DNA from 2 places in the Pseudarthrobacter sp. WHRI 8279 genome. Region 2 is predicted to be linked to the other one. Evidence: riboswitches for the same ligand, from Rfam matches in the RefSeq annotation. Region 2 holds a riboswitch; the other holds the start of a gene.
The links. Region 2 has a riboswitch for glycine ahead of gcvP (aminomethyl-transferring glycine dehydrogenase). Riboswitches for the same ligand answer to the same signal wherever they lie in the genome.
Positions count from the first base shown of each region.

Region 1: another riboswitch for glycine. It lies ahead of gcvP (aminomethyl-transferring glycine dehydrogenase); the one in region 2 lies ahead of gcvP (aminomethyl-transferring glycine dehydrogenase).

Region 1 is NZ_CP168162.1:2,680,914-2,687,824, reverse strand. It holds gene ABRP28_RS12440 (MBL fold metallo-hydrolase) at 1-318, opposite strand, end outside; gene ABRP28_RS12435 (DUF427 domain-containing protein) at 381-662, opposite strand; gene ABRP28_RS12430 (VOC family protein) at 849-1,208, opposite strand; gene ABRP28_RS12425 (hypothetical protein) at 1,256-1,633, shown strand; glycine riboswitch at 1,756-1,853, shown strand; gene gcvP (aminomethyl-transferring glycine dehydrogenase) at 2,014-4,866, shown strand; gene gcvT (glycine cleavage system aminomethyltransferase GcvT) at 4,877-6,010, shown strand; gene gcvH (glycine cleavage system protein GcvH) at 6,224-6,607, shown strand; gene glyA (serine hydroxymethyltransferase) at 6,619-6,911, shown strand, end outside.
Region 2 is NZ_CP168162.1:4,280,051-4,286,961, reverse strand. It holds gene gcvT (glycine cleavage system aminomethyltransferase GcvT) at 1-245, opposite strand, end outside; gene gcvP (aminomethyl-transferring glycine dehydrogenase) at 257-3,169, opposite strand; glycine riboswitch at 3,348-3,446, opposite strand; gene ABRP28_RS19670 (TetR/AcrR family transcriptional regulator) at 3,540-4,079, opposite strand; gene ABRP28_RS19665 (MFS transporter) at 4,147-5,730, shown strand; gene ABRP28_RS19660 (Dps family protein) at 5,834-6,313, opposite strand; gene ABRP28_RS19655 (APC family permease) at 6,536-6,911, shown strand, end outside.

The DNA.
Region 1 (6,911 bases), 1.6 Mb from region 2:
GGCCACGGCCTTGAGGACCATCCGTCCCACCTGCACCGTTTCCCCGTCGGAGATCGGCTGGCGGGTGTACGGGACATCGTCCGCGGCGTTGACCAGGTAGGCAGCGTTGTGGTCCTGGGCCAGCTGCAGCCCGCCGGTGACGTAGTCGTTGTGGATGTGCGTCTCGGCCACGTGGGTGATCCTCACGCCGGCATCCGAGACGGCCTTTTCCACCCTGTCCGTGTCCCGCTGGGGATCGATGACCACGCCCACCGCGCCGTCATGCACTAGGTAGGTGCGGTCGCCCAGCTGCGGCGTTTCGATGGTGATGACTTCCATGCCGGATTCCTCCTTGAACGGTTATCAGCGTGATCGCCACGTTACCGCCCGGGGAGTTCCAGTCAGCCCTCGATGGTCACTCCGCGCCAGAAGGCGATCCGGTCCTCGATCTGCTTGGCACGGGGCTTGGGCTCAGGGTAGAACCAGGCGGCGTCCACGTTGAGCTTCCCGTCAACTTCCAGCGTGTGGTAGCTGGCCCGGCCCTTCCACGGGCACACCGAGTAAAGGTCGCTGTCCCTCAGGTAGCCGGCGTTGACGGCGTCGCGGGGAAAGTAGTGGTTGCCCTCCACCACCGTGTCCGTTGATTCGGCGATGACTTTTCCGTTCCAGATAGCCCTGGCCATGGGGTTCCGTTCTGTTGGGTGCCGCGTGGCGGCGGAACTGTCGTAGGTATCCCAACGCCGCGCCCGGCCGGCTTGTTCCCGGACGGAAGCGGACGACGGCGGGAGGTTCCGCCGTCGTCCGGCCTCCTTGGGAGCGCCGCGGCACCCGGCCTAGCGTCCGGCGCCGGCCGAACCTGCAGACCAGGCCTACTGCGGGTTATGGGCGACAACGCAGAAACGGTTCCCGTCGGGGTCGGCAAGGACAACGAAATCCGGGTCTTCCGGGTACAGGTCCCAGTCGACGCGGGAGGCCCCGAGCGAGATCAGCCGTTCCACCTCTGCCTCCTGGTTGTCCGCATACAAATCCAGGTGGATGCGCGGGTGGTCCTGGGCTGGCGTCTCGCTCAACATCAGTGCCAGTTGCGCGCCCGGGCCCGACGCCGGAACCAGGATGATCCAGGTCTCGTCACCGGGTTCACGCGGGACGTAGCCCAGGGCTGCGTGCCAGAAAGCGGTGGCGCGGGCAACGTCATTGACGCCGAGGACGGTGCTGCCGAGGGTCAACATGCGCCCAGCCTAATCCCGTCCTTGGAAGCCCGGCTAGACTCGCCTGCATGGGGGACAACAGCACGCCTGAAGAAGACAGCACGCCTGAAGAAGACAGCACGCCTGAAGAAGACAGCACGCCTGAAGAAGACAGCTCTGAAGAACGTGGGCCGCGGAAACCGGCCCGGATGCCGGGTGCCGTCCTGCCCCTGGCCGGGTTCGCCATCCTGCTTGCGGGGTGCGCGGTGGCCTGGCTCAACAGGAACACCTACATCGGCTGGTTCGCCTACGCGCCGCTGAGCAACCAGCCCTTCTCCGGCACAGGGATGGCCTTCCTCAGCCCGGGGACGCAGGCGGGCCTGGCAATCGCCGTCGTGGGCCTGCTTCTGCTCGCCTTTTGGGCCGGGTACAACATCGGCCGGAAAGCCAGCGGCCGGGAACAGTGACAAAGGGATGGCGACGGCGGCGCGTCCCGGCGTCGTAAGTCGCCTTAGGGGCCAGAAGTTTGGATCCCGCCACGGATCTTGGTATGGTGTGAGTCGTGTCACCCACCAGTGGCACACGCTTATGATCTGCGGCGGGAGAGTCCTGCCGGTACGTTCTGCAGGCGCCGTAGGAGCAAATCCTCCCCAGGAATCTCTCAGGCCCACGTACCGCCGCGGCAAGGCAACTCTGGAAAGCAGTCCGGGCAACCGGGCTCACCGACGGTGCAAGTGGCGCCCCGCTGAACAGCAGGGCAACGCAAAACTCTCAGGTCCAATACAGAGCGGGGAGGAACCCGAATCAAAGTGGCACCTTATGCCACCTGAATTATGGAGTTCCTCTCATGACGGTTCAATCGTCCCCAACCACCTTCGCTGACCGCCATATCGGCGCGCGCCGCCAGTCCGATATCGACACCATGCTCAAGGCCGTCGGCTACGACACCCTAGATGGCCTCGTGGACAGCGCGGTTCCGGATTCCATCCGCCAGGATAAGCCGCTCACCCTTGAGAGCGCCCTCAGCGAAGTCCAGGTCCTCGCCGAGCTCCGCAAGCTGGCCGGCAAAAACAAGATGGCCGTGCAGATGATCGGCCAGGGCTACTATGACACCGTGACCCCGCCGGTAATCCGCCGCAACATCCTTGAAGCCCCCGCCTGGTACACCGCCTACACCCCGTACCAGCCCGAGATTTCCCAGGGCCGGCTCGAGGCGCTGCTGAACTTCCAGACCATGGTCCAGGACCTGACGGCCCTCCCCGTGGCCAACGCCTCCCTCCTCGACGAAGCCACCGCTGTGGCCGAGGCCGTACTGTTGATGCGCCGCGCGAACAAGAACAAGGCTGCGAAAGACGGCAAGACCGTCCTGGATGCCGACCTCCTCCCGCAGACCATCGCCATCGTGCTGGGCCGCGCCGAAGCCCTGGGCTTTGAGGTGGAAATCGCCGATCTCACCACGGGCCTGCCCGAGGGCGACATCAACGGCGTAGTCCTGCAGCAGCCGGGCGTCTCCGGCCGGGTCTGGGACCAGTCAGCCGTCATCGCCGGGGCCAAGGAACGCGGCGCACTGGTCACCGTCGCCGCCGACCTCCTGGCCCTCACCCTGATCACCCCGCCGGGCGAGCAGGGCGCGGACATCGCCGTCGGCTCCACCCAGCGCTTTGGCGTGCCGCTGTTCTTTGGGGGGCCGCACGCCGCCTACATGGCCGTCCGCGACGGCATGGAGCGCACCTTGCCGGGCCGCATCGTGGGCGTCTCCAAGGACAACGCGGGCGTCCCCGCCTACCGCCTGGCCCTGCAGACCCGCGAGCAGCACATCCGCCGCGAAAAGGCCACCTCCAACATCTGCACCGCGCAGGCACTGCTGGCCATCGTCTCGTCCTTCTACGCCGTCTACCACGGCCCCGACGGCCTGAAGGCGATCGCGGAATCCGTCCACAACAACGCCCGCTCCCTGGCCGCCACGCTGAAGCATGCCGGCCGCGAACTGGTGTCCGAGTCCTTCTTCGACACCCTCACCGTCCGCGTGCCCGGCAAGGCCGCCAAGGTGATCACCGCCGCAGAGGCCCGCGGCATCAACCTGCGCCTCGTCGACGCGGACACAGTTGGCGTGTCCGTTGACGAAACCACGACGCCGGAGGTCCTCTCCGCGGTGGCGGTCGCCTTTGGCGCCGGCCCGGTTGTGTCCGGTGAGGGCTTTGAGCTGCCGGAGCCGGTGCTGCGCACCTCCACCTACCTGCAGCACCCGGTGTTCAACACCCACCGCTCCGAAACCCAGCTCCTGCGCTACATCCGCCGGCTCTCAGACCGGGACCTGGCGCTGGACCGCACCATGATTCCGCTGGGCTCCTGCACCATGAAGCTGAACGCCACGGCTGAGATGGAAGCCATCTCCTGGCCGGAGTTCGCCTCCATCCACCCCTTTGCTCCGGATTCCCAGACGGCCGGCTGGCGCGAACTCATTGCCAGCCTGGAAGCTGATCTCGCGGAGATCACCGGGTACGACCAGGTGTCCATCCAGCCCAATGCCGGATCCCAGGGTGAACTGGCCGGCCTGCTGGCGATCCGCGGCTACCACCACTCCCGTGGCGACCAGCAGCGCAACGTCTGCCTGATCCCCGCTTCTGCGCACGGCACCAACGCCGCTTCGGCTGTCCTGGCCGGCATGAAGGTTGTTGTGGTGGCCACGGCGCCGGACGGCACCATCGACCACACCGACCTTGCCGCGAAGATCGAAGCCCACAAGGACGCCCTTTCGGCGATCATGATCACCTACCCGTCCACGCACGGTGTGTACGACGCTGACGTCCGCGAGGTGTGCGACGCCATCCACGCGGCAGGCGGCCAGGTGTACGTTGACGGCGCGAACCTCAACGCCCTCGTCGGGCTGGCACAGCCGGGCAAGTTCGGCGGAGACGTCTCGCACCTGAACCTGCACAAGACCTTCTGCATCCCGCACGGCGGCGGCGGACCCGGCGTCGGACCGGTTGCAGCCAAGGCGCACCTGGCACCGTTCATGCCGGGCGACGCCAACAAGGCGGCCCATGAAGCCGGGCACGGTGTCGCGATCTCCGCTTCCCGCTTTGGCTCCGCGGGCGTGCTGCCGATTTCCTGGGCCTACGTGAAGCTGATGGGCGGCCAGGGCCTGACCGAGGCGACCAAGTCCGCGCTGCTGGCGGCCAACTACGTTGCCGCCCGCCTGGACGAGCACTTCCCGGTCCTCTACACAGGCGAAACCGGGCTGGTGGCGCACGAGTGCATCCTGGACCTGCGCGACCTGACGGCCCAGACCGGCGTCACAGCCGAGGACGTCGCCAAGCGCCTGATCGACTTCGGCTTCCACGCCCCCACGCTGTCCTTCCCGGTAGCGGGCACCCTGATGGTGGAGCCCACCGAATCCGAGGACCTCGCGGAGATCGACCGCTTCATCGAAGCCATGATCACCATCCGCAAGGAAATCGACCAGGTGGCCAACGGCGATTTCACCGTGACCAGCAGCCCGCTGCGCAACGCACCCCACACGGCCGCCGCCGTCGTCTCCTCCGATTGGGACCGGACGTACCCGCGCGAGCAGGCCGCCTTCCCGGTGGCTTCGCTGCGGCAGGACAAGTACTTCCCGCCCGTCGGCCGCATCGACGGTGCAGCAGGTGACCGCAACCTGGTGTGCTCCTGCCCTCCGCTTTCCGAGTTTGAGAACTAAGGATTTTCTGATGACTGAGAACTACACCGCGCTCTACGAGCAGCACAAAATCGCCGGCGCCTCCTTTACCGATTTCGGCGGCTGGCAGATGCCCCTGAAGTACAGCTCCGAACTGGCTGAACACCATGCCGTCCGTAACGCTGCAGGCCTGTTCGATCTCTCCCACATGGGCGAAGTCTGGGTCACCGGACCGGACGCCGCAGCGTTCCTGGACTACGCCCTGGCCGGCAAGCTGTCCGCCGTCGCGGTTGGCAAGGCGAAGTACTCGCTGATCTGCCAGGAAGACGGGGGCATCATCGATGACCTGATCTCCTACCGGCGAGCGGAAGACAAGTACTTGGTGGTCCCCAACGCCGGCAACGCTGCGGTGGTCGCCGCCGCACTCGCCGAGCGGGCTGCGGGCTTCGACGTTGTTGTTGACGACGTCTCCGCCGAGACCTCCCTCATCGCGGTCCAGGGACCCAACGCCGAGGCCATCCTGCTGACGCTGGTTCCCGCCGACCAGCACTCCCTGGTGACCGAACTGAAGTACTACGCGGCCGTTGAGGTAGGTATCACCGTCAACGGTACCGTCCAGGACCTGCTCCTGGCCCGCACCGGCTACACAGGCGAGGACGGCTTCGAGATCTACATCCCGAACGAGGACGCTGCCAATTGGTGGGACGCGCTGCTGGAAGCCGGCGCCGGCCACGGGCTCATCCCCGCCGGCCTGGCCTGCCGTGACTCGCTTCGCCTGGAAGCCGGCATGCCGCTCTACGGCAACGAGCTCTCCCGCGGGGGCAACCCGTACGCCGCTGGGCTGGGCCCGGTTGTTTCGCTCAAGAAGGAGTCCGACTTTGTTGGCAAGGCCGTGCTGGCCGAACTCAAGGAACTGGGTGCCGGCTCCACTTCCGGCCGCAGGCTCGTGGGCCTCAAGGGCCTGGGCCGCCGCGCCGGCCGCAGCCACTACCCGGTCCTCAAGGACGGCGTCGTCGTGGGCGAGGTGACCTCCGGACAGCCTTCACCCAGCCTTGGCTACCCGATCGCCCTGGCCTATGTCGACGTCGAACACTCCGAACCCGGCACCGCCCTGGACATCGACCTCCGCGGCAAGCCCGAGCCCTTCGAAGTAGTAGAGCTCCCGTTCTACAAGCGCCAGAAGTAAGTTTCGGGGCCGGGTTCGGGCCGGCAGACCGGGCTTTTCACGCGTGCTGGCTCGTTCCTCGCCTTTGACGCACGCTTTCGAAAAGCCCGGCTCCGCCGGCCCTAGGACGCTCTCTCACTTGATGTCGGTTTTCTCCGGACGCTCTCTCACTTGATGCGCGGTTTGACCGGACGCTCTCTCACTTTTCACACACCAGATTGAAGGAAACACACCATGGCAAAAGTTGTTGCTGAACTGAAGTACTCCGCCGAGCACGAATGGGTTGCTGCTGACGGATCCGGACCTGCCAACATCGGCATCTCGGCCGTGGCCGCCGAAGCCCTGGGCGACATCGTCTACGTGGACCTGCCCGAGGTTGGCTCCACGGTCACCGCGGGCGAGACCTGCGGCGAAGTAGAGTCCACCAAGTCCGTCTCGGACCTCTATGCCCCCGTCACGGGCGAGGTTGTGGAGATCAACGACGACGTCGTCTCCGACCCCGCGCTGATCAACAACGATCCCTACGGCGCCGGCTGGCTTTTCAAGGTGGCCGTGGCCGAGGAAGGCCCGCTGCTGTCCGCCGAAGAGTACGCGGCAGCCAACGGCGGCGAACTGTGAGCGGCGCGGGCATGACTACAACAGCAGCCTTCGAGCAGGTGGTCTCCCCGTCCCTGGACGCGGACCTCTCCGCCCTGGACCCGGAGATCGCCGCGAAGATCGACGACGAGCTGACCCGCCAGCGCGACGGCCTGGAGATGATCGCCTCCGAGAACCACACCGCCGTCGCCGTTATGCAGGCCCAGGGTTCCGTGCTCACCAACAAGTACGCCGAGGGCTACCCGGGCAAGCGCTACTACGGCGGCTGCGAGCACGTTGACGTCATCGAACAGCTCGCCATTGACCGGATCAAGGCATTGTTCGG
Region 2 (6,911 bases):
TTGCCCACCGCCATGGCCGAGATCTTCCCCACCAGCGCATAATCCAGGAACGCGGCGGCATCCGGCCCGGTGACCCAGACCTCGCCCATGTGGGAAAGGTCAAAGAGCCCGGCAGCGTTTCGGACGGCGTGGTGCTCGGCCAGCTCCGAGCTGTACTTCAGGGGCATCTGCCAGCCGCCGAAATCGGTGAAGGAGGCCCCCAGCTTCTTGTGCTCGTCGTAGAGGGCGGTGCGCTTCTCAGTCATGGCAGGCGTCCTCAGTTTTCGAATTCGGACAGCGGCGGGCAGGAGCAGATCAGGTTGCGGTCCCCCGCCGCGCCGTCGATGCGGCCAACGGGCGGGAAGTACTTGTCCTGCTTAAGGGATTTCACCGGGAACACGGCCTGCTCGCGCGGGTAGGCACGGTTCCAGGCGCTGCTGATGGCGGCGGCGGCCGTGTGCGGGGCGTTCCGGAGCGGGCTGTCCGTCACCGTGAAGTCGCCGTTGGCCACCTGGTCGATTTCCTTGCGGATGGCGATCATGGCTTCGATGAAGCGGTCGATCTCGCCGAGGTCCTCGGATTCCGTGGGCTCCACCATCAGGGTGCCCGCCACGGGGAAGGCGAGTGTGGGGGCGTGGAAACCGTAGTCGATGAGGCGCTTGGCCACGTCCTCGGCAGTGACGCCGGTGCGGGCCGTGAGTTCGCGCAGGTCCAGGATGCATTCATGCGCCACCAGCCCGGCTTCGCCGGTGTACAGGACCGGGAAGTGCTCGTCCAGCCGTGCCGCGACGTAGTTGGCTGCCAGCAGCGCTGATTTGGTGGCCTCGGTGAGGCCCTGGCCGCCCATCAGCTTCACGTAAGCCCAGGAAATGGGCAGCACACCGGCGGAACCGAACTTGGAGGCGGAGATGGGGACGTCGTTGCCTTCCGTCCAGGTGGCGGCGTTGCCGGGCATGAACGGTGCCAGGTGCGCCTTCGCCGCGACGGGCCCGACGCCGGGTCCCCCACCGCCGTGCGGGATGCAGAAGGTCTTGTGCAGGTTCAGGTGGGACACGTCCCCGCCGAACTTGCCCGGCTGGGCCAGCCCCACAAGGGCGTTGAGGTTTGCGCCGTCGATGTACACCTGGCCGCCGGCGGCGTGGACGGCGTCGCAGACCTCACGGACGTCGGCGTCGTACACACCGTGGGTTGAGGGGTAGGTGATCATGATGCAGGACAATGCGTCCTTGTTCGCCTCGATCTTGGCGTAAAGGTCGGTGTGGTCGATGGTGCCGTCTGCGGCGGTGGCCACCACAACCACCTTCATGCCCGCGAGGACAGCCGAAGCGGCGTTCGTGCCGTGCGCAGAAGCGGGGATCAGGCAGACGTTGCGCTGCTGGTCGCCGCGGGAGTGGTGGTAGCCGCGGATCGCCAGCAGGCCGGCGAGCTCGCCCTGGGATCCGGCGTTGGGCTGGATGGACACCTGGTCGTACCCGGTGATCTCGGTCAGCTGGGCTTCCAGGTCTGCGATGAGCTCACGCCAGCCCTCTGTCTGGGAGTCCGGGGCGAACGGGTGGATGGAGGCGAACTCCGGCCAGGAGATGGCTTCCATCTCGGCCGTGGCGTTCAGCTTCATGGTGCAGGAGCCCAGCGGAATCATGGTGCGGTCCAGCGCCAGGTCCCGGTCAGAGAGGCGGCGGATGTAGCGGAGGAGCTGGGTCTCGGAACGGTGCGTGTTGAACACCGGGTGCTGCAGGAAGTCGGAGGAACGTCCGACGGCGGCGTCCAAGCCGAAGGCAGGGTCACCTTCGGCGTCAACAACTGAGACGCCGAAGGCTCCAACGCCAAAAGCGTCAAGGACGCCGCCGACAATTTCCGTTGTGGTCGTTTCGTCAGTGGAGAAGCCCACCGTGTCAGCGTCGATGCTGCGCAGGTTGATGCCCTGCGCCTCCGCTGCGGCGATGATGCCCGCAGCCCTTCCCGGGACGGAAACGGTGACGGTGTCGAAGAAGCTGGTGTGCAGCACGTCGAGGCCTGCTGCCTTGAGGGACGCAGCCAGGCTCCTGGCGTGGGCGTGCGCCGACTGGGCAATCGCCTTCAGGCCCTCCGGGCCGTGGTAGACGGCGTACATGGAGGCCACGATGGCCAGCAGCGCCTGGGCTGTGCAGATGTTGGACGTGGCCTTCTCGCGGCGGATGTGCTGCTCGCGGGTCTGCAGGGCCAGGCGGTAGGCGGGAACACCGGCGGAGTCCTTGGAGACGCCCACCAGGCGGCCCGGCATGGAGCGCTCGAGGCCCTTCTGCACAGCCATGTACGCGGCGTGCGGGCCGCCGTAAAACAGCGGCACGCCGAAGCGCTGGGCGGAGCCGACGGCGATGTCGGCCCCCTGCTCACCGGGAGGCGTGATGAGCGTCAGCGCCAGGAGGTCGGCCGCCACCGTCACCAGGGCGCCGCGTTCCTTGGCATCGGCGATCACTGGGCTGTGGTCGAACACCCTGCCGGACGCGCCGGGCTGCTGCAGCACCACACCGTTGATGGCGCCGTCGGGCAGCCCCTTGGCGAGGTCCGCGACTTCAACCTCGAAGCCGAGCGCCTCGGCGCGGCCCTTGACGATGGCGATGGTCTGCGGCAGGCAGTCTGCGTCCAGCACTGTCTTGCCGTCCCGGGCGTCCTTATTTTTGTTGGCCCGGCGCATCATCAGCACGGCCTCTGCAACGGCCGTGGCTTCGTCCAGCAGGGAGGCGTTGGCGATGGGCAGGCCTACCAGGTCCTGGACCATGGTCTGGAAGTTGAGCAGCGCCTCGAGCCGGCCCTGCGAGATTTCGGGCTGGTACGGGGTGTACGCGGTGTACCAGGCCGGGCCCTCGAGGATGTTGCGCCGAATCACCGGCGGGGTCACGGTGTCGTAGTAGCCCTGGCCGATCATCTGCACGGCGGTCTTGTTTTTGCCGGCCAGCCTGCGGAGCTCGGCGAGCGCCTCCACCTCGCTGAGCGCGCCTGCCAGTTCGAGCGGCGAGTCCTGCCTGATGTCCTTGGGGACGGCGGTGTCAACCAGGGCGTCCACGGTGTCGTAGCCCACGGCTTTGAGCATGGTGTCGACGTCGGACTGGCGCCGTGCGCCGATGTGCCGGTCAACGAAGGTGGCGGCAGGAGCATGGACGGCGGAGGCCGGGGTGGCGGAGGCCGGAGATACAGTCACGAGGAACTCCATAACTAAGGCGGCGCAGGGTACGCCGCATCGATTCGTGTCCCTCCCCGCTCTGTATTGGACCTGAGAGTTTCCGCGCGGCCTGCCTGGGCTGGCCCCGCTTGCACCGTCGGTGAGCACAGCTGCCTGGAGTTCCGGAACCGGATCTCCGCGCGAACAGCCTGCTGCTTTCCAGAGTTGCCTCGCCGCGGCGGTACATGGGCCTGTGAGATTCCTGGGGAGGTATTGCTCCTACGGCGCCTGCTTGTACCTTCTGGCAGAACTCTCCCGCCGCAGATCAAAGGCTATTAATTTGGGTTGTTGTCTGTGCTTGCCGGTGACGGCCCACACAGCTCCAATTCTCCTACGCTGCGGGCCGCCGGGCAAATGCCGGTTAACCCCGCAGGCGCTCCACCGCCGCCAGGAGTTCTTCCACTTCCTCCTGCCGGTTCCCGGGGTTGCCGGACGGACCACTCTCCCACATGGCATTGAAATAGAGGCCATCACCCATGTACAGCACCGCCTTGGCCATTCCCGTGCCCACATCCTTCCCGATCAGGTCCAGCCATTGCTGCTGGATCGCGGCAAAACGGCGCCGCGCGCCCTCGTGCGCCACCTCCGCCAGGCGGGTGGCAGCAACAAAGGAGCGGTCCATCGGGGTGTCGGACCAGAGCGACGACCGGATGAAGTACGCGGCCGCGCCTTCCTGCGCGGCGGCCATCGCAGCGAGGTCCTCCCCCGCCAGCCGGTCCAGCCGCTCCAGGGTGGCCGTGATCAGCGCTTCCTTGTTGGGGAAGTGGTACAGCAGGCCGCCTTTGGAGACGCCGGCGCGCTTGGCTACCGCATCCAAGGTGGCGGCCCTCTCCCCCACATCGATGAGGAGCTCCTCAAAGGCATCGAGGACGGCATCTCGCGCTACGGGTTTTCTGGCCATGGTTCCCATCATGCACGGTGGTGATTTGATTTCTTAACTGTACCGTCCAGACGGTACAGTTAAGCTCATGACCCCATCCGCCGCTTCCCAGCCCAGGACCTGCCAGCCCACTTCAGCCGCCCTGCCCGCTGGCAACCCATCCCGTGGCACCCGGAGGGACTGGCTGGCCCTGGCATTGCTGATGTTCCCCGTCCTCCTGGTGGCCGTGGACAACACGGCGCTCACCTTTGCGCTGCCGGCCATCGCGGGCGCCTTGAACACCTCTGGGGTTGAGCTCCTTTGGGTCGTGGACGCCTACCCGCTGGTACTGGCCGGCCTGCTGGTTGCCATGGGCAGCCTGGGTGACAGGATCGGGCGCCGGCGGCTGCTGATCATCGGCAGCATCGGCTTCGCGGCAGTATCAGCAGCCACCGCCTTTGCGCCCAGTGCCGGCTGGCTCATCGCCGGCAGGGCGGCGCTGGGATTCTTTGGCGCCATGTTGATGCCCTCCACGCTGTCACTGATCCGGAACATCTTCCCGGACCCCAACCGGCGGCGGCTGGCCATTGCCATCTGGGCTGCGGGGTTCTCCGGCGGCGCCGCGCTCGGGCCGATCTTTGGCGGCTGGCTGGTGGAACAGTTCTGGTGGGGCGCAGTGCTTCTGGTGGCGGTACCCATCATGCTCCCGCTCCTGGTCCTCGGCCCCGCCTTCATCCCTGAATCCCGGGATCCATCACCGGGAAAGGTGGACGTGCCCAGCATCCTGCTCTCGCTGTTCACCATGGCCCCTGTGGTTTATGGGATCAAGGAGTTCGCCACCGAAGGGCCAGGCGCAGCAGCCCTGGGCACCATAGCGTTCGGCGTGTTAATGGGTACTGTTTTTGTCCACCGCCAGCAACGCCTGCGCAGCCCGCTGCTGGATCTTTCCCTGTTCCGCAACAGGGTTTTCAGCATGGCCATCACCGCCAACATCCTCGCCCTGTTCTCCTTCAACGGGTTCATCCTCTTCCTGGCCCAGCACCTCCAGCTCATCGAGGGGATGTCACCTTCGGCCGCCGGGATGGCAATGATCCCGGCCCTGGTGGCCACCATCGTCGCGGGCCTTGCCGCAGTGCCGGCCGTCAGGAAGATCCGCCCGGGCTTCGTGGTGGCGGCCGGGCTTGCGATGAGTGCCGCCGGCTACAGCCTGGTGACTTTTGGCAGCCATGCGGGCGGACCTTCGCTGCTGCTGGCCGCACTGCTGGTCCTCGCGCTGGGCGTGGGGACTGCCGAGACAATCTCCAATGACCTCATCCTGGGAAGCGCTCCCCCGGAAAAATCAGGCGCGGCAGCAGCAATCTCCGAGACGGGCTACGAGGTGGGTGCCCTGCTGGGAACCGCCATCCTGGGTTCCATCCTTACCGCCTCCTACCAGCACAACCTGCGGCTCCCGGCGGGCATCACCGAAGCCGCCCCCGCCTCAGGAACTGTGCATGCCGGCGAGACCCTTGCCGGCGCCATGGAGCTCGCGGCCCGGCTGCCGCAGCCCCTGGGAGGTGCCGTACGCCAGGCCGCGGCAGCGGCGTTCGATTCAGGAGTGCACATCACGGCGGCAATCGGGCTGGTACTGATGGCGGCGGCGGCCGTCCTCGCCGCCGTCGTGCTTCGCAGCGCGCCCAAGGCGGACGGCTGAAAGCCGCCCTGCGCACCTGGCTATGGGACAGAAAAGGCGCCCGCAGCCGGAGGATAACCTCCAGCAGCGGGCGCCCTGCATTCCGCGACCCCGCGGGCGCTGCCTACTTTGCGTCCGGCGCCGTAACGCTGGCGGTGGGCTTCATGTTTTCCGCGTTCACCATCCAGGCGTACTGCTCGAGCTTGGCAATGAACTCGTGCAGCAGGTCCGCGGTGGTGGGATCCTCTTCATCCACTTCATCGTGAACCTTGCGCATGGTGCCCACGGCAGCCTCAAGGGCAGCAACGATGCGTTCGATCGCGTCCTTGGTGCTGATCAGGCCTTCTGGGAACTGGGCCAGGGACGTGGACTCGGCCACGGTGGAGCTGCGGCCGTCCGGCAAAGCGTGCAGTGCCCGCATCCGCTCGGCAGTGTCATCAGCGAACTGGCGGGCAGCGTCCACAATCTCATCCAGCTGCAGGTGCAGGTCGCGGAAGTTGGTTCCCACGATGTTCCAGTGCGCCTGCTTGCCCTGGATGTGCAGTTCGATCAGGTCGGCGAGCACGGCCTGCAGGTTATTGGTCAGTGTCGGTGAAGCTTTCATGCGTCCTCCTCAAATGGTCCAGTAATCCCGACGTTATCAGCACCACAGCGCACTGCGGCCGGTCCGCAGGGGATTTCTCAGTGAGCTTACTAATTTCGCCAACGGAGACATAAAAGAACGTCATTCATATTCTCCCTTGCGTCGCGCGTCACACGCCCCCATACTAAATGAACGCCATTCATATAGTGACCGTAGTCTCAACTTCTTCCAGAAAGTGGTGCCATGACCGAGACCATCCGCACCAGAACAGCCCCTGCCGGTTCCGGGCCGCACTCCCCGGGGACTTCCGGCATCAGCCCCAAAGGACTGAAGGGCGGGCAGCTGGGATTGCTGGCCGTCGTCGTCCTGGGCATTTCCACCATCGCCCCCGCCTATACCCTGACCAGTGCCCTGGGTCCCACGGTCAATGAAGCCGGACTCCAGCTGCCTGTCATTTTCCTGATCGGTTTCATCCCCATGATCCTGGTCTCGCTCGCCTACCGGGGACTCAACGCCGATTCCCCGGACAGCGGCACCACCTTCACCTGGGTTACCAAGGCCTTCGGCCCCTGGGTGGGCTGGATGGGAGGCTGGGGCCTGCTGGCCGCAAACATTATTG